DNA from 4 places in the Variovorax sp. ISS6 genome. Region 1 is predicted to be linked to each of the others. Evidence: predicted binding sites of a transcription regulator. Region 1 holds the regulator's gene; each other region holds the start of a gene.

Region 1 (7,361 bases):
CGGCCTCCTGCGCCTCGAGTGCGGCCGCCTCGAGCGCATGGTGCAGCGTGCCGTTGCCGGTGGTCGCCAGCACGAGGCCGCGCAGCGGCGAGGTGGCCGCGCCATGCGCACGCAGCGCATGGATCAACGCACCGCTCGCGCCCGCGTGGCTCGTCACGATCTCCACGCGCGGCCATGCAGCCTCGTCCTCGGGAAGACGGTCAAGGACCGCGCCTGCTTCCGAAGACGGCCAGCCACGCACGCGCCGCACCTCGCCCTCCTCCACGTAGCCCACCGGCCCCGCGTCGCCCGCGTCGAAGGCATCGAGCCGGTAGGTGTGCACCTTCTGCACGTCGAAGGCACCGAGCACCGTGCCCGCGCAGACCGCGGTCACGCCCTGCGCATCCGGCGTCGCGGCCACGGCGATCGCGTCGCGCACGTTCTGCGGGCCGTCGGGCGACAGCGCGGAGGCCGGGCGCATGGCGCAGGTCAGCACGATGGGCTTGCGCGGCGCCAGCACCGACTGGAGGAAGAAGGCGGTCTCCTCGAGCGTGTCGGTGCCATGGGTGATCACCACGCCGGCCACGTCGGGCTGCGCCAGCCAGTGGGCGCAGCGCAGCGCCAGCGCGCGCCAGATCGCGAAGGACATGTCCTTGCTGTCGACCTGCGCCACCTGCTCCGCCGCCAGCGTCACGCCAGCGGGCGCCTCGATGCCGCCGAGCAGGTCGGCCACGCCCACCTCGCCGGCGGTGTAGCCGATGTTGTCGCCGCTGTTCGCCGCGCGGCCCGAGATGGTGCCGCCGGTGCCGAGCACCACCACGCGCCGCGGATTCGAGGGGGAAGAAGTCGCCATCGCTTGCCAACTTTGAAAAACTGGTTAAAAATACAGGTACTGGATGTTCAGCCAGTGCCGCAAGGAACCACCATGCAGTTCGCCGTGAAGCTTACCGCCCGCCAGCAGCAGATCCTCGATCTGATCCAGAGCGCCATCGCCCGCACCGGGGCGCCGCCCACCCGTGCCGAAATCGCGAGCGAGCTGGGCTTTCGCTCCGCCAACGCGGCCGAGGAACACCTGCAGGCGCTGGCCCGGAAGGGCGTCATCGAACTCGTGAGCGGCACCTCGCGCGGCATCCGCCTCAAGGGCGATGCACTGCGTTCGCTCGCCGAGTCGCGCAACAGCCAGTTCTCGCTCTCGCTGCCCGGCATGGCCCAGCTCGCATTGCCGCTCATCGGCCGCGTCGCCGCCGGTTCGCCGATCCTCGCGCAGGAGCACGTCGACCAGACCTACTACGTCGAAAACACGCTGTTCCAGCGCCAGCCCGACTACCTGCTCAAGGTGCGCGGCATGTCGATGCGCGACGCCGGCATCATGGACGGCGACCTGCTCGCCGTGCAGGCCACCAAGGAGGCGCGCAACGGCCAGATCGTGGTGGCGCGCCTCGGCGACGAGGTGACCGTCAAGCGCCTCAAGCGCAACAAGCAGGTGATCGAGCTGCACGCCGAGAACCCCGACTACCCGACCATCGTGGTCCAACCCGGCGAACCCTTCGAAATCGAAGGCCTCGCGGTCGGCCTGATCCGAAACACCATGCTGATGTAGCCCCGCCGAGCCGGCCCGGCGGTCTGCATCGCCGAGCCGCTTCGCGGATCCGCATCCCGCATACCCCATCCGGTCGCCGCAGGTGGCGGGCGTATGGCGCTTGGTCGCCATCACCCTGCTGCGCCCGATGACAACGAATCCTGCCTGTGTTCAACCTCAAACCTTCTTGGAGTTCACATGGGAATCGCCCTCCTCACCTTCGTCGATCTTTGGATGCCGCTGCAATCGCTCGCGAACCGCTGGCTGCCCGCCCGCCCCGCGCGCCGCAACGATGAGAGCCTGTGCGCCAGCGAGCTGCGCTACGTGTCGGTACGGCCGTCGCGCGCGGCTCGTGGCGATGGCGCCCCGAACGCATTCCCGGCCACGCCCGCGGCGCAGGCGCCCTCGCGTCCGCTGCGGGTGGTGCGTCTCGTCGATCGCCAGCAGGGCGGCGCGCGCAACAGCAACCGGGTGGTGATCTCGGGCCGGATGGCCGACGTGTGCGCCGAGCTCGATCGCCTCGCCGCGCTCGAAGCGCTCGAAGCACCCGCCGGGGCGGCCCGCCCCGCGCACCTGCACTGAAAGCGTCCTTCGGCGCGTCTCGCGCGCCGCCTCGGGGCCGGGTCCATGGGCAACCTCGCCCTTTGCCCGGCCTTCGAGCCGCTTCTCCGGCCTTCGCCCCGTTTTCGCCCCTCGAGGGCGGCAGGGCCGTATCCAAACGTTCTACGGCGCGCCGATTCCATGCTGCGAGGCACAATGGCATGCCATGAATATTGTGATCCTCGACGATTACCAGGATGCGGTGCGCAAGCTGCACTGTGCTTCGAAGCTCGATGCCTACGCAGCCAAGGTCTACACCAACACCGTCAAGGGCATCGGCCAACTCTCGGTGCGCCTCAAGGACGCCGACGTGATCGTCCTGATCCGCGAGCGCTCCCAGATCTCGCGCCAGCTGATCGAGAAACTCCCCAAGCTCAAGCTGATCTCGCAGACGGGCCGTATCAGCAGCCACATCGACGTGGCCGCCTGCACCGAGCGCGGCGTGGCCGTGGCCGAGGGTTCGGGCTCGCCGCAGGCGCCGGCCGAACTGACCTGGGCGCTGATCATGTCGGCCATGCGCCGGCTGCCGCAGTACATCAGCAACCTCAAGCATGGCGCCTGGCAGCAGTCGGGGCTCAAGTCGGCCTCGATGCCGCCCAATTTCGGCCTCGGCTCGGTGCTCAAGGGCAAGACGCTCTGCGTCTGGGGCTATGGCCGCATCGGCCAGCTCGTCGCGCGCTATGGGCAGGCCTTCGGCATGCAGGTGGTGATCTGGGGCCGCGAGGCGAGCTGCACCAAGGCACGCTCCGACGGCTTCCAGGTGGCGCAGAGCCGCCAGGAGTTCTTCGCGATGGCCGACGTGCTGTCGGTGCACCTGCGGCTCAACGACGAGACCACCGGCCTGATCACGCTCGAGGACCTCTCGCGCATGAAGCCGACCTCGCTGTTCGTCAACACCTCGCGCGCCGAGCTGGTCGAGTCCGATGCGCTGCTCGCGGCGCTCAATCGCGGCCGCCCCGGGCTGGCGGCGATCGACGTGTTCGAGAGCGAGCCGCCGCTGCAGGGCCATGCGCTGCTGCGCCTCGAGAACTGCATCTGCACGCCGCACATCGGCTACGTGGAGCAGGAGAGCTACGAGATGTACTTCGGCCAGGCCTTCGACAACGTCGTGAGCTTCATCAAGGGCAACCCCACCAACATCGTCAACCCCGGCGCACTGCAGGTCCGGCGGTGAAACCGTGAGCCAGCCGGCGCCGAGGGGCGCACTCTGGGCGCTGCTCGCCGGCAACTTCGTGATCGGCACCGGGGTGATGGTGGTGCCGGGCACGCTCAACGAGATCAGCGTCTCGCTCGATGTCAGCGCCGCCACCGCGGGTCAGCTGATCACGGCCGCGGCCTTCGTCACCTGCCTCGGCGCGCCGCTGCTCGCGGCCGCGGTGGCCGGCTGGGACCGGCGCCGGCTGCTGGCCCTCACGATGCTGTGGTACGCCGCCTGGCACGCGGTGTCGGTCTTCATGCCGAGCTTCGGCGCCCTGTTGCCGGTGCGCATGCTGGCGGTGATCGCGCCGGCCATCTTCACGCCCCAGGCGGCCGCCTGCGCCGGCATGCTGGTGCCGCCCGAACAGCGCGGGCGCGCGGTCACCTTCGTCTTCCTCGGCTGGTCGATGGCCTCGGTGCTGGGCCTGCCCATCGGCGCGCTGATCGGCGGCCATTTCGGCTGGCGCGCGGCCTTCCTCGCGATCTCGGCGCTCAGCATCGTGAGCGCGGTCTCGGTGTGGCTCACGCTGCCCAACGGCATCCGGCCGGCGGCGCTCACGGCCGCGGCCTGGGCGCGCGTGCTGCGCAGCCCGGTGCTGATGGGCATCGTCTCGATCACCGCGCTGCAGGGCGCCGGCCAGTTCGTGCTGTTCAGCTACTTCGGCCCGATCCTCAAGCAGCGCTTCGGCGCCGACGCCACTGCGCTGAGCCTGATGTGGGGCTGGTTCGGCGCCTGCGGCCTGCTGGGCAACATGGTCGTGAGCCGCGTCATCGACCGCGCGGGCGCGGGCCGCATGGTGCTCGCGACCACGGGACTGATCGCGCTGAGCCTGGCGCTCTGGCCGCTGGCGGACAGCCTGTTCTGGATCGCGGTGGTGGTCTCGCCCTGGGGCCTGGGCTGCTTCTCGACCAACTCGGCGCAGCAGGCCCGGCTGGTGGGCCTAGCGCCCGCGCTGGCGCCGGGCTCGGTGGCGCTCAACAGCTCGGGCATCTACATCGGCCAGGCCTTCGGCGCCGCGCTCGGCGGCTGGCTGCTGGCGCGCGACGCCATGCACTGGATGAGCTGGGTCGGGCTCGCGCTGCTGCTGGTCGCCATCGTGCTCAGCGCGAGCATCGACCGCAGCCGCCGGCCGGCCTGAACGGCGCGGCGAAACCCCGTCGCACCGGCGCCCGCAGGCCTCCCCGAGAAACACCGGGGAAACCCTTCTCCCGCCAGACTGCAAAATCGCTGCTGCAGCGGACGGCGTGCGCACGCGCGCGGACGGCCCGCCCGATACCTCTCAACCTTTGAAAAACCCCAGCCACACATGACAGTGAACTACACCCGGATCGGCGTCGTCGGCGCCGGTGCCATGGGGCGCGGCATCGCCCAGATCGCGGCCCAGGCCGGCAGCGAGGTGCTGCTGCTCGACAGCTTCGAGGGCGCCGCGGCGCGCGGGCGCGATGCCATCATCGCCCAATGGAACAAGCTGCACGAGAAGGGCCGCATCGACGAGGCCACGCGCGATGCCCAGATCGCGCGCGTGAAGATCGCCGAGTCGGCGCAGGCGCTGGCCGGCTGCGACCTCGTGATCGAGGCCGTGGTCGAGAACCTCGAGGTCAAGCGCAAGCTGTTCGCCGAGCTCGAAGCCATCGTCGCGCCCGATGCGACGCTGGCCACCAACACTTCCTCGCTCTCGGTGACCGCGATCGCGGCCGGCCTCAAGCACCCCGAGCGCTTCGCGGGCTTCCATTTCTTCAACCCGGTGCCGCTGATGAAGGTGGTCGAGGTGGTGGCCGGCTTCAAGACAGCGCCCGAGGTCTGCACCCGGCTCGCGGGCTATGCCGCGCAGATGGGCCACAGCGCGGTGCAGGCGCAGGACACGCCCGGCTTCATCGTCAACCACGCCGGCCGCGGCTACGGCACCGAGGCACTGCGCATCGTGGGCGAAGGCGTGACCGACTTCGTGACCGTCGACCGCATCCTGCGCGAGCAGGCGGGCTTTCGCCTCGGCCCCTTCGAGCTGCTGGACCTGACCGCGCTCGACGTGTCGCATCCGGTGATGGAATCGATCTACCGCCAGTACTACGACGAGCCGCGCTACCGTCCGAGCGTGATCACCGCGCAGCGCCTCGCGGCCGGCGCGCTGGGCCGCAAGACCGGCGAAGGCTTCTACCGCTACGAGGACGGCGCCATGCAGCAGGCGCCCGAGGCACCGGCGCCGAAGCTCGACACCCTGCCCGCCGTGTGGGTCTCGCCACGCGCCGCGCGCCGCGCCGAGCTGCTGCGCCTGGTCAACACGCTGGGCGCGCAGATCGACAGCGGTGCCACGGCCTCGCCGCAATCGCTGATCCTGGTCGCGCCGCTGGGCTTCGACGTCACCACCGTCGCGGCCGTCGACCGCCTCGATGCCACGCGCACGGTCGGCATCGACATGCTGATCGACGACGCGGCCAGCAAGCGCCGCGTGCTCGCCACCAACCCCGCCACGCGGCGCGACATGCGCGACGCAGCCCACGCCCTCTTCGCGCGCGACGGCAAGGCCGTGAGCGTGATCCGCGACAGCGGCGGCTTCGTCACGCAGCGCGTGATCGGCACCATCGTCAACATCGCGGCCGACATGTGCCAGCAGCGCGTGTGCACGCCGGGCGACCTCGAGACCGCGGTGCAGCTGGGCCTCGGCTATCCGCGCGGCCCGCTGGCCATGGGCAACCTCTACGGTCCGACCAACATGCTCGAGGTGCTGTTCAACATGCAGACCGTCTACGGCGATCCGCGCTATCGCCCGAGCCCGTGGCTGCGCCGCCGCGGCGCGCTGGGCCTGAGCCTGCTGCACGAGGAAGAGTGAGCCGCGACATGACCGCCGAACTCAAGAGCACGAGCGAAGGTCGCACCATGGTGCTGACGATCGCCAATCCCAGCCAGCGCAACGCGCTCGGCCCCGAGATCTATGCCGCCGGCATCGAGGCGCTCAACGGCGCCGAGAACAGCAGCGAGATCCGCAGCGTGGTCATCGTGGGCGAAGGCCCGTGGTTCTGCGCCGGCGGCTCGCTGCAGCGGCTGCAGGCCAACCGGCAGCGCGAGCGCTCGGTGCAGGCCGAGAGCATCGAGGGGTTGCACAACTGGATCGACTCGATCCGCACCTTTCCGAAGCCGGTGATCGCGGCCGTCGAGGGCCCGGCCGCGGGCGCGGGCTTCTCGCTCGCGCTGGCCTGCGACTTCGTGGTGGCCGCGCGCGACGCGGTGTTCGCCGCCTCGTACAGCAACGTCGCGCTGTCGCCCGACGGCGGACTGAGCTGGCATCTCGCGCAGATGCTGCCGCGCCAGCTCGCGAGCGAATGGCTGATGAACGGCGAGCGCATCGGCGCCGAGCGGCTGCATGCGCTGGGCCTGGTGAACACGCTGAGCGATCCGGGCCAGGCCCTGGCCGGTGCGCTCGCGCTGGCCGCCAAGCTCAACGAGCGCGCGCCCAACTCGCTCGCGAGCATCAAGGAGCTGCTGAGCGAAGGCCGCGGCGCCACGCTCTCGTCGCAGCTGAGCCAGGAGCGCGACCACTTCGTGCGCAACCTGCACCACGCCAATGCCGGCATCGGCATCGCCGCTTTCCTCGAGAAGAAGAAGCCCCAGTACGAGTGAGTACGCGTGACGGGCAGCGGCGCCTCGCGTCGCTCCCGTGACAACCCTACGCCTTTCAGTCGCCGACAGGACAGACCATGGACGACCCCATTCTTACCATCGAAGAACGTGAAGCGATCAACAGCGGTCGCTGGTTTTCTTCCCTCTCCCCTTCGCTCAGGCACGACATCCTCCGATGCGCATTCGTCAGACGGTACAAGGACGGCGACCTGATCGCCGCGCGCGGCGATCCGCCCGAGCACTGGATCGCCTGTGCCAAGGGCGCGGTGCGCGTGAGCTCCACGGCCGTCTCGGGCAAGCAGGTGACGCTGACCTACGTGGAGCCGGGCATCTGGTTCGGCGACGTGGCGATGTTCGACGGGGACCGGCGCACGCACGATGCCTATGCGC
Region 2 (7,361 bases), 2.7 Mb from region 1:
GAGCTGCGCTCCCACATCGGGCGCGGCACGCGCTTTCGGGTCGTGCTGCCGCTCGCCGAGGCCTCGGAAGGCTCGGCGGGCGCCTTCAGTCCGCAGGACCTCGAGCTGCCGGTGCGCCAGCGCTTCGAGGTGCCGGCGCTGCGCGGCCGCGTGCTGCTGATCGACGACGAGGAGGAGATCCGCAAGGCCATGACCGAGCTCATGAGCGCCTACGGCATCGAGGTCGCGGCGGTGGCCGACGAGGCCGAGGCGGTGGCCCTGCTGACCGGGCCCGCGGCGCAGGACCCGCCGGTCGCGCTGCTGCTGTGCGACTACCGGCTGTCGAGCGGCGTCGACGGGCTGGAGCTCGGCCTGCGGCTGCGCGAGCGCTTCCGGCTCGACGCGCCGATGCTGCTGATCACCGGCGAGACCGCGCCCGAGCGGCTGCAGCGCGTGCGCGCCTCGGGCGTGCCGGTGCTGTTCAAGCCCGTGACCGCGGCCATGCTGATGCAGGCCATGGCCGAGCTGGTGCCGGCCGAACGCCGCGCGGAAGAGCCCGGCACCTGAGCCCCTTCAGGCAACCGGCGCCGTGTCGCGCGCGCGGGCCAGCTCCTCGCGCCAGCGCGCCTGGGCCGCCTCGCGCTCCGCGTCGGGCAGCCGCAGCAGCGCCGACGGATGCAGCGTGACGAACACCGGCCGCCCGTCCGCGCGCTCGCGCAGCCAGGCGCCGCGCTCGGCCTGCACCGCCACCGGCCGGCCCAGCAACGCGCGCGCGGCCGTGGCGCCGAGCGCGACCAGCGAGCGCGGCCGCACCAGCGCGATCTCGGCATCGAGCCAATGGGCGCAGGCCTCGGCTTCGCGCTGCCCCGGCGTCTTGTGGATGCGCCGCTTGCCGCGCAGCTCGTACTTGAAGTGCTTCACGGCATTGGCGAGGTAGACGCCCTCGCGCGCCCAGCCGAGCTGCGCCATCGCGCGCTCGAGCAGCTGGCCGGCCGGGCCGACGAAGGGCCGGCCCGCGAGGTCCTCCTGGTCGCCCGGCTGCTCGCCGACCAGCATGTGGCGCGGCGCGAGCGGCCCTTCGCCGCACACGGCCTGGGTGGCGTGCGCGCCGATCGGGCAGGCGCGACAGGCATGGGCGGCCGCGCGCAGTTCGCCGAGGTCGGCCGGCGCCACGCCCTCGGCCGGCCGCGCGTGCAGCGCCATCGGCGCGCGGATGCGCCGCGCGGGCGTGGCCGGCGCTTCGATCATCGACTGGCTGCGCGCGTCGGCCGCGTCGGCCAGCGGCTGGATCAGCGCGGCCTCGGGCAGGTTGTGCCAGTAGCGGCGCGGCATCTCGCGCTGCATGGTCGCGAACTTGAGCCGCGCGGGATTGAAGATGTGGGCGTAGTAGGTGAGCCAGAGCTGCTCGCCCGCATCGGGCGGCGGCTTCTCGCGGCGGTCGGCGCCCGCGCGGAACGACAGCGCATGGCCGTCCCATTCGACGCAGCGCTCGGGCGTGAGGATGGCCCAGCGCATCTGCGCGAAGCGGCGCGCGAAGAAGTCGGCATTGGCCTCGACGATGCGGTGCTCGGGCTCGAACCATGCGACATGGCGCTCGAGCCCGTCGTCGTCCGTCACCTGCGTGAAGCGCACGAAGGCGCGCATCTTGTGGATGTCGCGGTGCACGGCCTTGGCCATGCGCTGCGCCCGCATCATGTCGGCGTCGAGCGGATCGTGGCGCAGCGCGGGCTCGTGCGCGAGGCGCCAGAGCAGGCGGTAGAGCAGCGCGAAGCGCTGGGGATCGCGGTGCAGGATCACGTCGGCGCACAGCGCGACGAAAGCCGCGGGCACGGGCTGCAGCGCCGCGGTCGGCGGTGCGATCGCCTGCTCGGACGCATCGCCGAACAGGCCCTCTCCGCCATCGGACCGCGCCACGCCCCACTCGACCCGCTCGGGCGGCACGCCGTCGGTCAGCAGTTGCCGCGCGCGGCGCCGGAAACCGTCGAGGTCGACCGCGTCGTCGAGCCGCACCTGCATCGCGATGGCGCTCAGAACAGCGAGGCCTGCCGCGCGGGCTCGGCGCGCGCCGACGCCGCCATCGCCCCGGCCGCGGGCCGGTGCCCATCGGCCACCACGAAGGGCAGCACCTTGCGCGCGGGCACGTGCAGCCGCCGCAGGTCGTCGGCGCGCACGCGGCGCACGCGCCTGGCCTGCAGCAGCCGATCGACCGCCTTCACGCCCAGGCCCGGCACGCGCAGCAGCAGCTCGCGCGGCGCATGGTTGAGGTCGACCGGGAAGCGCTCCGCATGCGCGAGCGCCCAGGCCATCTTGGGATCGACGTCGAGCCGCAGCAGGCCGTCGCGCTCGGCCACGATCTCGCCGTGCTCGAAGCCGTAGAAGCGCATCAGCCAGTCGGCCTGGTAGAGCCGGTGCTCGCGCAGCAGCGGCGGCGCGGCGAGCGGCAGCGCGCGCGCCGCGTCGGGGATCGGGCTGAAGGCCGAGTAGTAGACGCGGCGCAGCCGGTAGGCGCCGTAGAGCGTGGCGCTGGTCGCGAGGATGGCGCGGTCGTCGGTGGCGTCGGCGCCCACGATCATCTGCGTGCTCTGGCCCGCGGGCGCGAACGGCGGCGGCTTCGCGGCCACGGGCGCCGCGCCCGGCAGCGCGCGGATCGGCACCACGCGGCGCGCCTCCTCGCGCGTGTCGTCGATCTGCAAGCGCAGCCGCGCCATCGAGCGGCGGATCGCGCTCTCGTCCTTCTCGGGCGCCAGCGAGCGCAGGCCCTCGGTGGTCGGCATCTCGACGTTGATGCTGAGCCGGTCGGCATAGCGGCCGGCGCGCGCGATCAGCTCGTCGCTGGCATCGGGAATGGTTTTGAGATGGATGTAGCCGCGGAAGTCGTGGTCCTCGCGCAGCGAGCGCGCGACCTCGACCACCTGCTCCATCGTGTGGTCGGGCGACTTGACGATGCCGCTCGAGAGGAACAGCCCCTCGATGCAGTTGCGGCGGTAGAAGTCGAGCGTGAGCTGCACCACCTCGTCGGCGCGGAAACGCGCGCGCGGCACGTTGCTCGAGGCGCGGTTCACGCAATAGAGGCAGTCGTACTGGCAGTGGTTGGTCAGCAGCACCTTGAGCAGCGAGATGCAGCGGCCGTCGGGCGCATAGCTGTGGCAGATGCCCATGCCCTCGGTCGAGCCGATGCCGCGCCCGCCCACCGAGTCGCGCGGCTGCGAGCCGCTCGACGCGCACGAGGCGTCGTACTTGGCGGCATCGGCCAGGATGGCGAGCTTGTGCTGGAGGTCCATGGGGTGGGCTGGCGGGCGGAAAACACTGTACGTTTATACAGATGTTAACCGTCCCGTCGCCCCGATGGCCCTGCGGCCATGCGCGCGGGTCGGGCATTGCCCGCCGCGCCCTTTCAGTCGATGTAGCGCAGCCCCGCCGCCGCCAGCGCCGGCCGCATGTCGTACATGTCGAGCCCGAGCACGCCGCTCGCGAGCTTCTCGCGCTTCGACGTCTCCAGCGCCTCGCGCTGGCGCGCCTTCTCGAGCGTGGCCGCGGCCATCGCGCGCGGCACGCAGACCACGCCGTCGTCGTCGGCCACGATCGCATCGCCGGGCTGCACCGACATGCCGGCGCAGACCACGGGGATGTTGACCGAGCCCAGCGTGGCCTTCACGCAGCCCTTGCTGCTGATGGCCTTGCTCCAGACCGGAAAGTCCATCTGCTGCAAGGTGTGCACGTCGCGCACGCCGCCGTCGATCACCAGCGCGCGCGCACCGCGGGCCTGGAAGCTGGTGGCCAGCAGGTCGCCGAAGAAGCCGTCGCTGCTCGGCGCGGTGACGGCCGCCACCACGATGTCGCCGGGGCGGATCTGCTCGGCCGCGACGTGCAGCATCCAGTTGTCGCCCGGATGCAGCAGCACGGTGACGGCGCTGCCGCTGACCTGCGCGCCCGGATAGATCGGCCGCATGTACGGCGCGAGCAGGCCGACCCGGCCCATGGCCTCGTGCACCGTGGCCGAGCCCAGGGCCGCGAGGGCGTCGACGACCTGCGCGTCGGCGCGTTCGATGTGGCGATGGACGACGCCGAGTTCATGCATGGCGGGCTCCTTGCGAGGAATGAGATTGGGGATCGAACAGCCGGCCGCGCGCGTTCAGTTGCGCATCGAGCCGCGGAAAGACGCGGCGCGCATTGCCTTCGTAGACCTGCGCGCGCTCGCCGGCGCTCAGCGCGGCGGCCTCGATGTAGCGCCGCGTGTCGTCGTAGGCGTGACCGGTCTCGGGATCGATGCCGCGCACGGCGCCGATCATCTCGGAGGCGAACAGGATGTTCTCGACCGGGATCACGCGCGCGAGCAGGTCGATGCCCGGCTGGTGGTAGACGCAGGTGTCGAAGAACAGGTTCTGCAGCAGGTGCTGCGCGAGCGGCGGCTTCTTCATCGCCTGCGCCAGGCCGCGAAAGCGCCCCCAGTGGTAGGGCGCGGCACCGCCGCCGTGCGGGATCACGAAGCGCAGGGTCGGGAAATCCGCGAACAGGTCGCCCTCGATGCACTGCATCACGGCCGTGGTGTCGGCATTGAGGTAGTGCGCGCCCGTGGTGTGGAAGCAGGCGTTGCAGCTGGTGCTCACGTGGATCATGGCCGGCACGTCGAGCTCGACCATCTTCTCGTAGAGCGGATACCAGTGGCGGTCGGTCAGCGGCGGGCTGTTCCAGAAGCCGCCCGAGGGATCGGGGTTGAGGTTGACGCCGACGAAGCCGTAGTCGCGCACGCAGCGCTCGAGCTCGGCGACGCACGAGGCGACCGGCACGCCCGGCGACTGCGGCAGCATGGCCGCGCCCGCGAAGCGCTCGGGGAACAGCGTGCTCACGCGGTGGCACAGCTCGTTGCAGATCGCGGCCCAGGCCGATGACACGGCGAAGTCGCCGACGTGATGCGCCATGAAGCTCGCGCGCGGGCTGAAGACGGTGAGGTCGATGCCGCGCTCGTCCATCAGCCGCAGCTGGTTGCCCTCGATGGATTCGCGCAGCTCGTCGTCGCCGATGCGCAGCTCGGACGCGGCCGGCGCGGGCCGCCCCGCGCCGAAGGCCTCGACCTGGCGCCGGCGCCAGGCCTCGAGCGCGGCCGGCGCGGTGGTGTAGTGGCCGTGGCAGTCGATGATCATGAAGTCGGCGCCGTGCTCAATCGGCCTTGATGTCGGCCGCGCGGATCACCTGCTCCCACTTGGCCGATTCGCTCTTGAGGAAGGCCGCGGCCTCCTGCGGGCTCGAGGGCGTGATGACCGCGCCGAGCGCGCCCAGCTTCTCGCGCGTGCCGGCATCGGCCAGCGCCTTGCGCGTTTCGGCATTGAGCTTCGCGACCACCTCGGGCGCGGTGCCGGCCGGCGCGAGCAAGGTCCACCAGACGCTGGCGTCGAAGTTCGGCAGGCCCGCCTCGGCCATGGTGGGCACGTTCGGCAGCATCGGCGCGCGCTGGGCGCCGCTGACCGCCAGCGCGCGCAGCCGGCCCGACTGGATGTGCGGCAGCACCTCGAGCGGATTCAGCAGCATGAACGAGGTGCGTCCCGCGATCAGGTCGACCAGCGCGGGCGAGCCGCCCTTGTAGGCCACGTGCAGCGCATCGAACTTGCCGACCGAGGCCAGCAGCGCGCCGGCCAGGTGGCCCGAGCTGCCGTTGCCGGCCGAGCCGTAGCTCATGTCGCCGGGCTTGGCGCGCGCGGCCGCGAGCAGCTCGGGCACGCTCTTGTAGGGCGCGCTGGCCGGCACCACCAGCACCAGCGGCGCATAGCCCAGGCGCGCCACGGCGACGAAGTCGCGCAGGCCGTTGAACGACAGCTTGGGATAGAGCGTGTTGTTGGTCACCACGCCGTTGGCCGCCACCAGCAGCGAGTAGCCATCGGGCGCCGAGCGCGCGACGTTCTCGGTGCCGATGTTGGCGTTGGCGCCGGGCCGGTTGTCGACGATCACCGGCTGGCCCATCTGCGTCGACAGCCGCTCGCCGACCACGCGGCCCACGGTGTCGACCGCGCCGCCGGCCGCGAAGGGCACGACCAGGCGGATCGGCTTGCTCGGATACGGCGCCTGCGCGAGCGCCAGCGAGGGCGCGGCGAGGCAGGCCAGGAAGAGCGCGCCAAGGCGGCGGCGCAGCGGGGCGATGGGTGTCATGAGCGGGTCTCCTGCGGATGTTCGAAGCGACGTGGAAGCGAAGGGGCCCAGTGCCCCGGGAAAGCCGCGAGCCTAGGATTCGCAACGCGGCCGCACAATGCCGTTCCACTCCGCGAAACGATGGCCTCCTCCGCACGCGCTCCCACCCGCACCGCCAAGCCCGTGCCGCGCGCCGAGGGCGTGACCGCGGTGGCGCGTTCGCTCGCCATCCTCGATGCCTTCGGCACCGCCGACGCGCAGCTCGCGCTGGCCGAGATCGCGCGCCGCACCGCGCTCGCCAAGCCCACCGCGCTGCGGCTCGCGCGCACGCTGGCCACGGCCGGCTACCTCGTGGCGCTCGAGGGCGGTGCCTGGCGCCTGGGCCCGGCGGCCGCGCGGCTGGGCGCGCGCTACCAGCGCGCCTTCGACCTGCGCAACGTGATCGAGCCGGCCCTGCAGCAACTGGCCGAGCGGACCGGCCACAGCGCTTCCTTCTTCGCGCTCGAGGAAGGCCAGCGCGTACGCCTGCTGCGCGTGCGCGGCGCCGACGGCTTCGTGAGCCCGAGCCGCGTCGGCGAACCGCTGCCGCTGGAGCGCGGCGCGGCCGGCCAGGTGATCCTCGCGTTCTCGGGCGCGCCGGGCGCCGCGCTCGACGCGATCCGCCAGCGTGGCCATCACCTGACCGTGGGCGAAGCCGACGCGGCCGCCGCGAGCGTGGCCGCGCCGGTGTTCGCCGCGCGCGGCACGGTGCTGGGCGCGCTCAGCGTGGCGGTGCCGGCCGACGCGGCCGCGGCCGGCGAGCTCGCGCGCCATGCGGCCACGCTGATGGAGGCGGCACGCAGGTTGTCGGATGCGCTCGCGGCCACGCGCTACGAACCGCTCGAAGGCCGCGCGCGCAGCCAGTGGCACCCTTAACTAGTCGGCCTTCACGCCCGCGGCCTTCACCACCGGCGCCCACTTCACGATCTCGCTGCGGATCGTCGCCTCGAACTCGGACGCGCTCGAGCCCACGGGCTCGACGCTGAGCTCGGCCAGGCGCTGGCGCACCTCGGGCAGCTGGATCACCTTGACGAGGTCGCCCGACAGCCTGGCCGCGATCGGTGCGGGGAGGCCGCGCGGCGCGACGAAGCCGAACAGGCTCTCGAGCGAATAGCCGGGGATGGTCTCGCCGACGGTCGGGTAGTCGGGATAGATGCGGCTGCGCTTCGCATTGGTCACGGCCAGCACCTTGAGCTTGCCGGCCTTCACGTGCGGCAGCGCCG
Region 3 (7,361 bases), 1.5 Mb from region 1:
CCGATGGCGCCAAGCCCGGCGCGGCACCGGCTGCAGCACCGGCGGCGGCCAAGAAGGAACCCGCGTGAGCATGCGCCGTCCCGCCCTCGCGGCGATCGCGCTCGCCGCCGTGATGCTGGCCGCGGGCTGCGCGGTCGGCCCCGACTACAAGGCGCCCGAAACCCCGCTGCCCGTGAGCTGGAAGCTCGAGGCACCGTGGCGCGAAGGCACGCCCAACGACATCGCCGACAAGGGCCCGTGGTGGAAGCGCTACGGCGACCCGCAGCTCGACGCGCTGCAGGACCAGGCCGTGGCCGGCAGCCCCACGCTCGCCATCGCCGGCGCGCGGCTCGCGCAGGCGCGCGCCACGCTGGCCTCGAGCTCGGCCGCGCAGTACCCGCAGCTCGGCCTGGGCACGCGCGCTTCGCGGCTCAAGATCTCGGCCAACCGGCCGCTGACCAACTACAACACCGCCAATTCGTCGACGGTGCAGAACGACTTCGCGCTCTCGCTCAACGCCAGCTACGAGCTCGACCTCGCGGGCCGCGTGCAGCGCAGCGTGGAAGGTGCCACCGCCTCGGCCGAGCAGTCCGCGGCCGACCTCGCCAACACGCGGCTGCTGCTGTCGGCCGACGTGGCGAGCAGCTATTTCAACCTGCGCTCCACCGACATCGAACTCGACGTGCTGACGCGCTCGATCGCGCTGCAGCGGCGCGCGCTCGAGCTGGTGACGGCGCGCCACGACCTGGGCGCCGTCTCGGGCCTCGACGTGGCGCAGCAGCAGGCGCTGCTCGAGACCACGCTGACGCAGGTCGACGTGCTCAAGAAGCAGCGCGCGCAGTATGAGCATGCGCTCGCCACGCTGACCGGCACGCCCGCGCCCTCGTTCGCGCTGGCGACCGACCTGCGCGAGATCCGCCCGCCCGCGGTACCGCTGGGCGTGCCCTCCGACGTGCTCGAGCGCCGGCCCGACGTGGCCTCGGCCGAGCGCGCGATGGCCGCGGCCAATGCGCAGATCGGCGTGGCGACCGCGGCCTTCTATCCGAGCATCCTGATCGCGCCCACGGTCGGCGTCGACAGCCGGCTGATCGAGTCGCTGTTCGATGCGCCCAGCCTTCTGTGGTCGGTCGGCGTGTCGGCCACGCAGGTGCTGTTCGACGGCGGCCGCGTGCGCGCGGGCGTGGACTTCGCGAAGGCCGGCTACGACGCCACCGTCGGCAACTACCGCCGCGTGGTGCTGACCGCGATGCAGGAGGTGCAGGACGGCATCGACGGCCTCGCGGCGCTCGAGCGCGCCACCGCCCAGGCGCAGTCGGCCGTGGCGGCCGCGCGGCGCGTGCTCGACATGGCCAACAGCCGCTACGAGGGCGGTGCCTCGACCTACCTCGACGTGATCACCGCGCAGCAGTCGCTGTTGACGGTGGAGCGCCAGGCCGCGCAGCTGCAGGGGCAGCGCCTGCTGACTTCGGTGTTCCTCGTGAAGGCGCTGGGCGGCGACTGGTGCGGAGACAGCGGCGCGGACGCCGCGCTCGCCGCTAGAACAGGCTGCCCTGCCCCGGGTCGCCAGGTGGCCGAAAAGCGCTGAGGTCGAGCGCGATGCGCTCGCGGTTGAAGCCGATGCGCGCGGTCGCCTTCTCGAAGCGCTGGCGCAGCAGGTCGGCCCACAGGCCGGTGCCCTTCATGCGCGTGGCGAAGTCGGCGTCGTAGTCCTTGCCGCCGCGCACGTCGTGGATGCGCGCCATGATGCGGTCCGCGCGCTGCGGGTAGTGCAGCGCCAGCCACTGCTTGAACAGCGGCGCCACCTCCCAAGGCAGCCGGATCATGGTGTAGAAGGCGCTGCGCGCGCCCGCCTCCCAGGCCGCCTCGAGCACCTGCTCCATGTCCTCGGTCACGAACGGAATCTGCGGCGCCACGCTCACCCCCACCGGCACGCCGGCCTCGGCCAGCGTGCGGATGGTGCGCAGCCGCCGGTGCGGCGCCGCGGCGCGCGGCTCGAGCTTGTGCGCGAGTTCGCCGTCGAGCGTGGTCACGGTCACGTACACCGCCGCCAGGCCGCGCGCGGCGGCCGGCGCGATCAGGTCGAGGTCGCGTTCGATCGCGCTGGACTTGGTCACCAGCCCGAAGGGGTGGTTGACCTCCGACAGCAGCTCGATCAGCGAGCGCGTGATGCGCAGCTCGCGCTCGATCGGCTGGTAGCAGTCGGTGGCCGTGCCGATCGCGATGTGGCTGGGCCGATAGCTCTTGCGGCCCAGCTCGCGGCGCAGCACCTCGACCAGGTTGCGCTTGGCGATCAGCTTGGTCTCGAAGTCCAGCCCCGGCGAGAGGTTGAGGTAGCTGTGCGTGGGCCGCGCGAAACAGTAGATGCAGCCGTGCTCGCAGCCGCGGTAGGGGTTGATCGAGCGGTCGAAGTAGATGTCGGGCGAGTCGTTCTCGTTCATCGCCGACTTCACGTCCTCGAAGCGCACCTCGGTGGCCAGCGGCTCGAGCTCGTCGGCCTCGGCGGCGTTCTCCTCGAGCGTGCCCCAGCCGTCGTCGAAGGCATCGCGCTCGTCCTTCGAGAAGCGGTGCGCGAGCCGCGTGGCGGCGCCGCGGCCCTTGATGGCATGGATGGGGATGTGGGCGGCGGGTGGCATGGCGCGACTCCTTCGCGATCTCGATACTGTTTAAACATACAGTATTTCACCATTCGCTCAGCCTTTGGCAATTTTTTAATTTCTTTCTTGACAGAAATTTCGGAAGTCCTAGACTCCAGCGCATGGAACTCACCGACATCCAACGCAAGTTCGTCCTCCACTGGGGCGAGATGGGCTCCATGTGGGGCGTCAACCGCACCGTCTCGCAGATCCATGCGCTGCTGTTCGTGCACGGCAAGCCGATCCATGCCGAGGAGCTGTCCGACACCCTGGGCGTGGCGCGCTCCAACGTGAGCAACAGCCTGAAGGAACTGCAGGCCTGGAACCTGGTGCGCGTCACCCACATGCTGGGCGACCGGCGCGACTACTTCGAGACCAGCGTCGACGTCTGGGAGCTGTTCCGCACCGTGGTGCGCGAGCGCAAGGAACGCGAGTTCGACCCCACCATCCGCATGCTGCGCGAGATCGTCGCGAGCCCCGATTTCCAGAAGGAATCGGCCGATGCGCAGGACCGCATCCGCTCCACCATGGACCTGATGGCCAAGCTCGCCACCTGGGCCGACGAAATGCTGCGGCTGTCGCCCGGCACGCTCGACAAGGTGCTGACGCTGGGCGCGAGCGTGCAGAAGTTCGTCCGTGGCGATGCGCCCGCGCCCGCCACCGGCAAGGACGATCCCGACGCCCACCATGCGAGCCTGCCGATGATCTGAGGCCGGCTCTTTTTTTGCCCATTTATTTCTGTTTTGACAGAAATATCGAGAACGAAGAACACCATGTCCCGCTCCACCGCCATCGCCTACCCGCTGACCGTCTACTACGACGCCACCTGCCGCCTGTGCACCGCGGAAATGGGCGCGATGAAGGCGCGCGACGCGGCCACTCGGCTCGTCCTGGTCGACTGCTCGCCGCCCGATTTCGATGCCGGCCCCGCGCCGCGCGAGGCCCTGATGACCGCGATCCACGTGGTCGATGCGGCCGGCCGCGTGCAGGTCGGCGTGCACGCGATCCGCGCCTGCCGCGAGGCGGTCGGCCTGCCCAGCGGCGGCGCCCTGCTCGACCTGCCGCTGGTCGCGCCGCTGGCCGACCGCGCCTATGCCGCGCTGGCGCGCAACCGCCAGCGCCTGCCCGGCTGGTTCGTGACCCTGCTCGCCGGCCCGGCCGCGAAGGCCTCGCGCACCTGCGTCGACGGCCAGTGCCGGCTCTGACGTCCGCCCCCCATTCCCCCACCAGGAGTTCACCGCATGCCCAGCGTCTTCCAGCCCGACTTCCGCCTGCCGCACACCGCCGAGGCCCCGGCCCCGGTCAGCCGCGCCGACACGCAGGACTACTTCACCGAGGTCGCCACCGACTACGGCGCCTGGAGCCCCAGCTACAACATGCACTTCGGCTACTGGCGCGCGGGCCTGAATCCGCTGCGCCGCGAAGGCATGCTGGTCGAGATGAACCGCGAGGTCGGCCGCGCGCTGCGGCTCGGCGAGCGCCCCACGGACGACGGCCGCCACTGCGTGCTCGACCTGGGCTGCGGCGCTGGCGCCACCGCGCGCACGCTGGTCGGCGACGACCGCCGCCTCTATGCCGTGACCGTCACCAACGTGGCGGTGCAGAACCGCATCGCCGCGCGCCTCGATGCGCAGGCCGGCGTGGCCGACCGCATGGCGCACCTCGAGGCAGACTACACGCGCACCGGCCTGCCGGCCGCGCAGGCCGACGGCGCCTGGGCGCTCGAGAGCGCCTGCTATGCCGAGGGCACCGCCAAGGCCGACTTCGTGCGCGAGGCCGCGCGCCTGCTCAAGACCGGCGCGCGGCTGGTGGTGGTCGACGGCTTCCTGCTGCGCCGCGAGCCCGGCCGCCTCGCGCGCTGGCTGCACCGCCTGTGGGCCGACAGCTGGGCCGTGCCGACGCTGGCCGTGCGCGCGGACTTCGTGGCCGCGCTGCGCGAACACGGCTTCGAGGACATCGAGGTGCGCTCGCTGCGCTGGCGCGTCGCGCCGAGCGCGCTGCACATCCCCGCGCTCGCCACCCGCTTCACGCTGGCCGAGCTCTGGAAGGCGCGCGGACGCCTGAGCCCCTGGCGCCGCAAGCACATCGTGGCCAGCTACTGCGCGCTCGCGCTGGGCATGTTCTGGCGCGACTTCGACTACTGCATGGTCAGCGCCACGCGGCGCGCCGACTGAGCCCGCACCCGCACACACACCGAAGAGGAGAAGGATCCCGATGCGCAACGAACCCGACGACGACACCCGGTTCTCCGGACTGGCTCCGATCGATGGCCCCGCACCTCCCGCCGGGGATCCGCCGAAGCGCCGCCTGCCCTTTCGCTGGTTCTGGCCGATGCTCGCCGGCGCGGCGATCGCCTTCGTGCTGCGGCTCGCATTCAGCGGCGCGCCGGGCCACGGCTACTCGGCGATGCTGGGCACCTTCATCTTCCTCGCACCCGCGCTGTGCGGCGCGGTCACGGTCTACGTCGCCGAGCGCATCGAGCGCCGCAGCTGGACCTACTACCTGGTCGCGCCCTGGCTGTCGACCGCGCTGTTCGTGCTGGGCACGCTGTTCGTCTTCATCGAGGGACTGATCTGCGCGATCGTGGTCGTGCCGGTGTTCGCCGTCATGGGCAGCCTCGGCGGCTTCGCGATGGGGCTGGTCTGCCGCGTCACGAACTGGCCGAAGCCCGCGCTCTACAGCTTCGCGGTGCTGCCATTGGTGCTGGGCGCGATCGAGCCGCAGTTCCCGAACCCCGAGCGCCTCTCGTCCACCGCGCGCACCCTGTTCATCGCGGCACCGCCCGAGCGCGTGTGGCACGAGATCAACAACGCGGGCGCGATCCGCCCCGAGGAGCTCGGCGATGCCTGGGCCTACCGCATCGGCGTGCCGATGCCGGTGTCGGGCGTGACCCGGGAGACGCCCGAGGGCCGCGTGCGCATGGTGCGCTGGCAGAAGCAGGTGCATTTCGAGGAGCTGGTCACCGAGTGGGAACCGGCGCGCCACGTGCGCTGGCGCTACCGCTTCGCGCCCGACTCCTTCCCGGCCGGCGCGCTCGACGACCACGTGATGATCGGCGGCCACTACTTCGACCTGCGCGAGTCGGGCTACACGCTCGTGCCGCGCGACGGCGGCACCGAGCTGCGGCTCGACGTCTCGTGGCGCGTCAGCACGCGCTTCAACTGGTACGCGGACCGCCTCGCGCAGTTCCTGCTCGGCGATTTCTCCGAGCACATCCTGCGCTTCTACAAGGCCCGCAGCGAAGCCACGGCGACCGCCGATGCGCACACCGGCCCCATGATCCGCCCATGAGCCACGACACCCGCCCGGTCTTCCAGCAAGCGCTCGGCCCCGCCTGGGACCGGCTGGGCGACGCGATCCGCCGCCACTACGCCATGGCGCCGCATTCGAACGACCACGTCTGCGTGCGCGGCACCATGCACGAGGTCCACCATGCGCCCTGGGCCGCGCTGCTGATGCCCTTCGGCCGGCTGTTCGGCGCCCTCGTGCCCTACACCGGGCGCGAGGTGCCGATCGAGGTCCACTACCGCTGCCGGCCCGACGACCCGCACCTCTACTGGGACCGCATCTTCCGTTTCGCGGGCCGCGCGCCCTTCCACTTCCGCTCGCACATGGAGCACGACGCGGCCGACGGCGCGCTGGTGATCGAGTACGTGCGCTTCGGCATCGGCATGCGCCTCGCGGTGAGCGCCGAGGACGGTGCCCTGGTGTTCCGCGACCGCGGCTACGTCTGGCGCTTGGGCCGCCTGCGCATCCCGCTGCCGCTGGGCCTGCTGCTGGGCACGGCCTACGTCGAGGAACGGCCCGACCCGCGCGACCCCGACGCCTTCAGCATGCGGATGCTGCTGCGCCACCGCTGGTTCGGCGACGTGTTCCGCTACAGCGGCAGCTTCCGCCTGCCCGACGACCTTCCCAACGACAGGTGATCCGCGCCGGCGCCACAATCGCCCCACCATGCCGCGCCGCCCCGAGAACCTCTACCCGCAGTACCACGCCCACGTCTATTTCGGCCCCGCCACCGTGGCCCGGGCCCGCGCGCTGTGCGAGCAGGCGGGCCGCGAGCTGATGGTGGTGGTGGGCCGGGTGCACGAGCGCCCGGTCGGCCCGCATCCGCACTGGAGCTGCCAGCTCGCCTTCGACGCGGCCGAGTTCGACGCGGTCATCGGCTGGCTCGACAGCCACCGCGACGGCCTCGACGTGTTCGTGCACGGCGTGACCGGCAACGACCTCGCCGACCACACCGACCACGCGATGTGGCTGGGCAACGAGAGCGCGCTCGACCTAAGGATGTTCCGGCACTGACCGGGACGGCGCGTCCTCCGCCGCGCCGTGCACCTTGAAGAAGCGCGCCCCCTCCACCTTCTGCCCGATCGCCTGCTCGTAGGCCGCGCGCACCGCCTCGGGCTGCCCGGCCTGGCCGAAGAAATCCTTGAGATAGGGGCCGAGCAAGGGATGCGCCGCGAGCTCCCGGCGCGGCAGGCCCTTGACCATCTCCTCGCGACAGGCCGAGGGCAGGAACACGTCGCGGTTCTTCCGCGGATCGCGGATCAGCCCCTTGGGCTCGTGCGCCGGGTCGGCCTGCATCGCCTCCAGTTCCTCGAAGAAGCGGCGCCGCATCATCACGATGCCCTTGTCGCTCTGGCCGAGCTTCTCGCGCGTGCGGTCGGTGACGGCACCCTGCCCCACCCACACGGCGAAGTCCTGGTTGGCGACGTGGCTGGTGATCCAGCGGCCCGTGACCGGATCCCG
Region 4 (7,361 bases), 3.1 Mb from region 1:
GACGATGCGGGCGATGCGCCGCGCGGTGTCCTCGGGGCTGCCGCGCGTCAGGTAGGCGACCTCGCGCGCGCCGAGGATCTGCACGCGGTACGGGTGAATGTAGTTGAGGTAGCCGACCAGGTCGGCGGCCGACTGGGCGCGGCTGATGACTTCGGGATCGAACTGGCGCTCGGACGCGCCGAGTCCCGCGAGCCATTCCCAGCGCAGCGAGCCGCGGAACTCCTCGAACATGGCATCGGCGCTGATGACGGTCGGCTTCATGCGTTCAGGGCGCGGCGCGCGGCACCGCTTCTTCGGAGGTGAGGGGAACGGGAGGAAAGGCAGCGCAGCTTAGCAGCAGCCACGCCCCGAGCCATGGGCTCAGGCGACTTGCGTGGAGTGCCAGCCGGCGATCAGGCCGTGCAGCGCGGCCGCGTCGGTGCTCGACTTGATCTGCTCGCGCAGGCCGGCGTCGCTCAGCAGCTCGGCGATCTCGGAGAGGATTTCGAGGTGCTTCTGCGTGGCGGCTTCGGGCACCAGCAGGAAGATCAGCAGGCCGACCGGCTGCTCGTCGGGGGCGTCGAAGCCGATCGGGTTCGCGAGCTGGAACACCGCGGCCATCGGGGCCTTGAGGCCCTTGATGCGACCATGCGGAATGGCGACGCCATGACCGAGGCCGGTGGAGCCGAGGCGCTCGCGCGCGAACAGGCTGTCGGTGATCAGGGCGCGGCCCAGCCCGTGAAGGCTTTCGAACAGCAAGCCGGCTTCCTCGAAAGCACGCTTCTTGCTGGTGGCGTCAACGCTCACGAGCACTTGAGCGGGCGGCAGGATGGACGCGAGACGATTCATGGTGGGTCAGAGCGGGGGCGATTATGCACCTGCTTGGTAAAAACCCCCACTCCGCTTATCTACTTTCTGGTTACATGTTGCCCGCAGGCCTCGCTTCCCTCGACAGAGGCCCTTCAAACCCTTGATGGGCAGTCGGAAAAGCCCATGAAAAAGCCGCCCGGAGGCGGCTTCGAGAGTCTCCAGCGCGACAGCCGGGAACCCGCTTCGTCCTACATCAGGCGCTTGGGCGCGCTGTGGTGATGGTCCTGCAGGCGGTCCTTGTGGCGCACCACCTGGCGGTCGAGCTTGTCGACCAGTTCATCGACCGCGGCATAGAGATCAGCGTGGCTCGACTCCGCGAACATGTCATTGCCCTTGACGTGGATGTTGCACTCGGCCCGTTGCCGGCGTTCCTTTTCCTTCTGCTTTTCCACCGTGAGGATCACCTTCACATCGACCACCTGGTCGAAATGTCGGATAACCCGGTCCAGCTTGCTCGTGACGTAGGTGCGCAAGGCAGGGGTGACGTCGAGGTGATGACCGCTGATCGTCAAATTCATGAATGACCTCCTGGAATTGACGGTTGGGGAAATGACCATCGCTGCGGATGCAGCGCGGCCGGCGAAAACGGTTGTGGGGCTGGGAGAAGAAAGGGGGAGAGGGGAAAGAAGGAGCGGTGCGGGAGAGGAGAAGGTCGATTCACTATGCCCAAGCTGTCACGGTATTGCAATACCGGGGGATGCCCGGATGACGGGCTGGCGGACCGCGCCGCATGCTCAGCTATTTCTTCCATAGCAGGCCCCAGCGGCCCCGCATGCTGCGGGCCGCGTTGCGAACCATTGCTGCCGCGCCCATCTTTCGCGGCCACCCGCGCATGTCCCTGCTGGGGAAAGGGCCGGGCGCCCTTCAGCGCCAGGCGGCGCGCATCCGGTTGCGCAGGTCGATCACCGCGGCCGGCGGCGGCACCGCGGGCGCGCGAGGCGGCGGGGGCGGCCAGGTCCGGGCTTCGAAGCGCGCGAGGTCGGCATCGGGAATGAAGCGGCTGCGGTTGGCATACAGATGCCGGTCGCCGCGCGCGGCCTGCTGCGGGATGTAGAAGCGCTGCGGCACCAGCAGGTGCAGGTGGTCGCGGGCGCGGGTCATGGCCACGTAGAGCAGGCGCCGTTCCTCCTCGAGCTCCTGCGCGCTCTGCGCCACGTCGGCCGGCATGCAGCCGTCGACCACGTTGAGCACGTGGACCGAATTCCACTCCTGCCCCTTGGCCGAATGGATGGTCGAGAGGATCAGGTAGTCCTCGTCGAGCAGCGGCGGCCCGGGCCGGTCGCTGGTGGCTTCGGGCGGATCGAGCGTGAGCTCGGTGAGGAAGCGTTCGCGCGAGGCGTAGCCCGAGGCCATGTGCACCAGCTGCTCGACGTCGCCGCGGCGCGTGCCCGCGGTGTCGTCGTAGAGCCGCTCGAGGTGCGGCAGGTACCACTCCATCGCGATGCCCACGTCGGCCGGCCAGGCCAGCGACGGCGCGCGCAGCGCGGCATAGGCCTCGGCGAAGGCGGCCCATTCGGCGCGCGCGGCGCTCGGCGGCACGAAGTCGCGCAGGGCGATGGCCGGGTCGGCCGCCTGGTCCATCGCGTCGAGCAGCTTCGCGCTGGTGGCCGGCCCGATGCCCGGGATCAGTTGCGTGACGCGAAAGCCCGCCATGCGGCCGCGCGGGTTCTGCGCGAAGCGCAGCACCGCGAGCAGGTCCTTCACGTGCGAGGCCTCGAGGAACTTGAGCCCGCCGTACTTCACGAACGGGATGTTGCGGCGCGCCAGTTCGAGCTCGAGCGGCGCGCTGTGGCTCGAGGTGCGGAACAGCACCGCCTGCGACTTGAGCGCGAGCCCGCCCTCGCGGTGCGCGAGCACCTGGTCGGCCACCCAGCAGGCCTGCTGGGCCTCGTCGGGCACGCGCACGATCTGCGGCCGCCCGGCCGAGGGCTTGTCGGTCCACAGCGTCTTGGCATGGCGCTCGGCCGCATGAGCGATGCACGCATTCGACACGTCGAGGATCGGCTGGGTGGAGCGGTAGTTGCGCTCCAGCGTGACCACGCGCGCCGGCCGCGAGAACTGCGAGGGGAAGTCGAGGATGTTGCGCACCGTCGCGCCGCGGAACGAATAGATCGACTGCGCGTCGTCGCCCACCACCGTCACGCCCCGCCCGTCGGGCTTGAGCGCGAGCAGGATCGCGGCCTGCAGCAGGTTGGTGTCCTGGTACTCGTCGACCAGCACGTGGTCGAAGCGCTCGCCCAGGTGCCGCGCCAGCGTGGGCTCCTCCATCATGCCGGCCCAGTAGAGCAGCAGGTCATCGTAGTCGAGCACGTTCTGCTGCTGCTTGGCCTCGACGTAGGCGCCGAACAGCTGCTGCAGCTCGACGCCCCATTCGGCGCACCACGGAAAGGACTGCCTGAGCACCGACTCGAGCGGCGCGCGCGTGTTCACGCAGCGCGAATAGATCGACAGGCAGGTGCCCTTGTGCGGAAAGCGGCGCGCGCTCGAGGAGAAGCCGAGCTCGTGCCGCGCCAGCCCCATCAGGTCCTCGGCGTCGCCGCGGTCGTGGATGGTGAAGTTGTCGTCCAGCCCGATCTGCGCGGCGTACTCGCGCAGCAGCCGCGCGCCGATGCCGTGGAAGGTGCCGGCCCAGGGCAGCGCGGGCGCGGTGTGGGCCTGCAGCCCCAGCACGCGCGCGAGCACCTGGCCGGCGCGCTGCGCCATTTCCTGCGCGGCGCGGCGCGAGAAGGTCAAGAGAAGCAGCCGTTGCGGATCGACCCCGCGCGCGATCAGGTGCGCCACCCGGTGCGCCAGCGTGCTGGTCTTGCCCGAGCCGGCGCCGGCGATCACGAGCAGCGGGCCCGCATCGGCCGCGTCCGGAGCGCCACCGGCCAGCGCCTCCACCCCGTGCTCGACCGCCGCGCGCTGTTCGTCGTTGAGGCTCGCAAGGGCGGCCGCGAGGCGCTCGGCCTGGGTCGCCGGCGGATGGGAAAAGACGGGGGACGCGGCGCTCGGCATGGCCGCCACTCTACTGGATGTTCGTCCAGTCCAGCCAACTCTGCGCTCATTCGCCGATGACATAATCGCGCCTCGCTGCAACTGGAGACCGCATCATGGAAACCGCCCCGTCTCGGCAGCTTTCAACTCCCGGCTGAGCCCGGCCGACCGGCTCCGGGATTTGAAAGCGCCCCTCTTTCTCGTCCCCCGCCCGTCCGCCCCATCGCCCCAGCCATTTCTCGGGAGTGAGCCATGCTCAATATCTTCACGCTCGCCAACGGCCGCCTCGTCCAGGAAGAGATCGAGGCCCTCGAGGAGCTCTCCCGCTTCCAGCCGATCTGGGTCGACCTCGAATCGCCCACGCTCGAGGAGAAGCGCTGGATCAAGCAGTACTACGGCCTCTCGATCCCCGAGGACGCGATGGACGAGGACATCGAGGAATCGGCGCGCTTCTATGAAGAGGACAACGGCGAACTGCACATCCGCAGCGACTTCCTGATCGACGACGACGAAGCCCCGCGCGCGGTGCGCGTCGCCTTCATCCTCAACCAGCACAACACCGACCTGCGCAGCCGCGGCGTGCTGTTCTCGATCCACGACGAGGACGTGCCCGTGTTCCGCCTGCTGCGCATGCGCGCGCGCCGCGCCCCGGGGCTGATCGAGGACGCGAAGGAAGTGATGCTCAAGCTCTTCGACGCCGACGCCGAGTACTCGGCCGACTCGCTCGAGAACATCTACGACGAGCTCGAGGCCGCCAGCAAGAAGGTGCTCTCGGGCAACGTCAGCGACGAGCTAGCGGGCGAGGTGCTGGGCGCCATCGCGCGCCAGGAAGACCTGAACGGGCGCATCCGCCGCAACGTGATGGACACGCGCCGCGCGGTCAGCTTCATGATGCGCAGCAAGATGCTCAATGCCGAGCAGTTCGAGGAAGCGCGGCAGATCCTGCGCGACATCGAATCGCTCGACAACCACACGGCCTTCCTGTTCGACAAGATCAACTTCCTGATGGATGCGACCGTCGGTTTCATCAACATCAACCAGAACAAGACGATCAAGATCTTCTCGGTGGCCAGCGTCGCGCTGCTGCCGCCGACCCTGATCGCGAGCATCTACGGCATGAACTTCAAGTTCATGCCCGAGCTCGACTGGGCCATGGGCTATCCCTACGCCATCGTGCTGATGGCCGCGAGCGCGCTGGTGCCGATGTGGTACTTCCGCCGGCGCGGCTGGCTCAAGTAGCAACCGCAGTAGAAGGCTGGGCGGCGAGCCACGCGCCGACCAGCGCGAGGCTGTAGCGGCTCGCGACCTCGGCGACGAAGCGCGCGAAGTCGCCATGGGCCGCGTCGTCGGCACGGTCCGAGATCGTGCGCATCGCGGCGAAGGGCACGCCGTAGTCGTGACAGACCTGCGCCACCGCGGCGCCTTCCATCTCCACGGCCAGTGCATCGGGCAGCGCGCGGCGCAGCGCCTCGCTCTCGGCCGCTGTCGAGACGAAGCGGTCGCCGCTGATCAGCAGGCCGCGATGCACGGCCGGCGAACGCAGGCCGAACTCGTCGACGGCACCCTGCCCCACCAGGGCCACGGGATCGCGCAGGATCTGCTCGGCCACGGCCGCCAGCGCATCGCCGATCGCCGCATCGGCCTCGAACCGCGAGACCCCCATCAAGGGCACCTCGTGCTTCGGAAAGAGCGGCGAGGCGTCCATGTCGTGCTGCAGCAGCTCGGTCGCCACCACCACGTCGCCGACCCGAACACCCGGCGCGAGCCCGCCCGCGACACCGCTGAAGACGATGGCGCGCACGCCGAAGCGCTCGAGCAGCAGCGTGGCCGTCACCGCCGCGGCGACCTTGCCGATGCGCGACAGCGCCGCGACCACGGGTTGGCCCCGCAGGTGGCCGACCCAGAAGTCGCGGCCCGCGACGCGCACGCGCTGCTCGTCGGGCATCAGCGCGAGCAGCGCCTTGAGCTCCTCGTGCATCGCCGCGACGATCGCGATGGGTGCCGCCGCAGCCACCGCTTACTTGATGTCCACGCCGTAGAAGGTGTGGCGGCCGAAGGGGCTGAGCTTGAAGTCGATCACTTCCTTGCGCACCGGCTTGAGCTGCACCGCGTGCGCGATGGTGAACCACGGCGCCTGCTCCTTGAAGATGAGTTGTGCCTTCTTGTAGAGCGCGTCGCGGTCGGCCTGCTTGGTCGTGCTCTTGGCCTTGACCACGAGGTCCTCGTAGGGCTGGTAGCAGAACTTCGAGATGTTGCTGCCGCTGGCCGACTTGGCCGAGGCGCAGCCCAGCAGCGTGTAGAGGAAGTTGTCGGGATCGCCGTTGTCGCCGGTCCAGCCCAGCATGCCCATCTGGTGCTCGCCGGCCTGCAGCCGCTTGCGGTACTCGCCCCATTCGAAGCTCTTGATCTCGGCCTTGACGTTGATCTTGGCGAGGTCGGCCTGCATCAGCTCGGCGATGCGCTTGGCGTTCGGGTTGTAGGGCCGCTGCACCGGCATGGCCCACAGGTCGGTCGAGAAGCCGTCGGGGAAGCCGGCCTGCGCCAGCAGCTTCTTCGCGGCCTCGGGATCGTAGGGGTCGTCCTTCACCGCATCGTTGTAGGACCACATGGTCGGCGGGATCGGGTTCTTCGCGGCCACGCCGGTCGAGAGGTAGACGCCGTCGATGATCGCCTTCTTGTTGATCGCCATGTTGATGGCCTTGCGCACGCGCACGTCGTCGAAGGGCTTCTTCGTCGTGTTGTACGAGAGGTAGCCGACGTTCAGGCCCGGCTGCTCGAGCACCTGCACGTTCGGATCCTTGCGGATCGCGTCGAGGTCGGCCGGGTTCGGGTAGGGCATGACGTGGCACTCGCCCTTCTGCAGCTTGGCCCAGCGCACCGAGGCGTCGGGCGTGATCGCGAACACGAGGTCGTCGATCTTGGCCTTGCCGCCCCAGTACTGCGGGAAGGCCTTGAAGCGGATGATCGCGTCCTTCTGGTACTGCACGAGGTAGAACGGACCGGTGCCGATCGGGTCCTGGTCGACCTTCTCGGGCGTGCCGGCCTTGAGCATCGCGATCGCGTACTCTTTCGACTGGATGCCCGCGTACTGCATCGCGAGGTTGGCGAGGAACGGCGCCTCGGCCTGGTTGAGCGTGATCTTCACCGTGTAGTCGTCGACGCGGTCCACCGACTTCAGCAGCTTGGGCATGCCCATGTCGTTGAAGTAGGAGTGGTTCTGGCTCGTGACCTTGAAGAAGGGATCGCTCTCCTTCCACTGGCGATCGATCATGAAGATGAAGTCGTCGGCGTTGAAGTCGCGCGTGGGCTTGAAGCTCTTGCTCGTGGTGTGCCACTTCACGCCCTTGCGCAGGTGGAAGGTGTAGACCGTGCCGTCGGCCGAGATGTCCCACTTCTCGGCCAGGCCCGGCACGACCTTGGTGCCGCCGCGCTCGAACTCGACGATGGTGTTGTAGACCTGCGTGGTCACGTCGAACGAGGTGCCGGTGGTGTTCATGCCCGGATAGAAGTTCTCGGGGCTGCCCTCGGAACAGTAG

The links. Region 1 encodes LexA, which represses DNA repair genes until DNA is damaged. Its sites were predicted from a motif close to ACTGTATNNNNATACAGT; they were not measured.
Region 2: AC1HIL_RS08925 (putative DNA modification/repair radical SAM protein) is a predicted target of LexA. The motif match lies at 3,285-3,302, and genes of this name have one in related genera.
Region 3: AC1HIL_RS14060 (PA0069 family radical SAM protein) is a predicted target of LexA. The motif match lies at 2,638-2,655, and genes of this name have one in related genera.
Region 4: AC1HIL_RS07000 (ATP-dependent helicase) is a predicted target of LexA. The motif match lies at 3,859-3,876, and genes of this name have one in related genera.

What each region holds. Positions count from the first base shown of each region.
Region 1 covers NZ_JAWRZC010000001.1:4,599,809-4,607,169, forward strand. The annotation lists gene AC1HIL_RS21345 (asparaginase) at 1-832, opposite strand, end outside; gene lexA (transcriptional repressor LexA) at 905-1,579, shown strand; gene AC1HIL_RS21355 (hypothetical protein) at 1,757-2,140, shown strand; gene AC1HIL_RS21360 (D-2-hydroxyacid dehydrogenase family protein) at 2,325-3,332, shown strand; gene AC1HIL_RS21365 (MFS transporter) at 3,337-4,494, shown strand; gene AC1HIL_RS21370 (3-hydroxyacyl-CoA dehydrogenase) at 4,663-6,183, shown strand; gene AC1HIL_RS21375 (oxepin-CoA hydrolase, alternative type) at 6,192-6,971, shown strand; gene AC1HIL_RS21380 (Crp/Fnr family transcriptional regulator) at 7,049-7,361, shown strand, end outside.
Region 2 covers NZ_JAWRZC010000001.1:1,945,784-1,953,144, reverse strand. The annotation lists gene AC1HIL_RS08935 (ATP-binding response regulator) at 1-546, shown strand, start outside; gene AC1HIL_RS08930 (UdgX family uracil-DNA binding protein) at 553-1,995, opposite strand; gene AC1HIL_RS08925 (putative DNA modification/repair radical SAM protein) at 2,007-3,260, opposite strand; gene ligK (4-carboxy-4-hydroxy-2-oxoadipate aldolase/oxaloacetate decarboxylase) at 3,374-4,057, opposite strand; gene AC1HIL_RS08915 (amidohydrolase family protein) at 4,050-5,120, opposite strand; gene AC1HIL_RS08910 (Bug family tripartite tricarboxylate transporter substrate binding protein) at 5,137-6,120, opposite strand; gene AC1HIL_RS08905 (IclR family transcriptional regulator) at 6,241-7,014, shown strand; gene AC1HIL_RS08900 (tripartite tricarboxylate transporter substrate binding protein) at 7,015-7,361, opposite strand, start outside.
Region 3 covers NZ_JAWRZC010000001.1:3,077,186-3,084,546, reverse strand. The annotation lists gene AC1HIL_RS14070 (efflux RND transporter periplasmic adaptor subunit) at 1-68, shown strand, start outside; gene AC1HIL_RS14065 (efflux transporter outer membrane subunit) at 71-1,564, shown strand; gene AC1HIL_RS14060 (PA0069 family radical SAM protein) at 1,515-2,612, opposite strand; gene AC1HIL_RS14055 (GbsR/MarR family transcriptional regulator) at 2,735-3,322, shown strand; gene AC1HIL_RS14050 (thiol-disulfide oxidoreductase DCC family protein) at 3,386-3,817, shown strand; gene AC1HIL_RS14045 (SAM-dependent methyltransferase) at 3,854-4,786, shown strand; gene AC1HIL_RS14040 (SRPBCC family protein) at 4,827-5,903, shown strand; gene AC1HIL_RS14035 (DUF4166 domain-containing protein) at 5,900-6,538, shown strand; gene AC1HIL_RS14030 (DOPA 4,5-dioxygenase family protein) at 6,567-6,914, shown strand; gene AC1HIL_RS14025 (Rieske 2Fe-2S domain-containing protein) at 6,894-7,361, opposite strand, start outside.
Region 4 covers NZ_JAWRZC010000001.1:1,494,185-1,501,545, reverse strand. The annotation lists gene hprK (HPr(Ser) kinase/phosphatase) at 1-261, opposite strand, end outside; gene AC1HIL_RS07010 (PTS sugar transporter subunit IIA) at 361-828, opposite strand; gene hpf (ribosome hibernation-promoting factor, HPF/YfiA family) at 1,038-1,367, opposite strand; gene AC1HIL_RS07000 (ATP-dependent helicase) at 1,714-3,846, opposite strand; gene corA (magnesium/cobalt transporter CorA) at 4,078-5,064, shown strand; gene AC1HIL_RS06990 (5'-methylthioadenosine/adenosylhomocysteine nucleosidase) at 5,057-5,803, opposite strand; gene AC1HIL_RS06985 (ABC transporter substrate-binding protein) at 5,843-7,361, opposite strand, start outside.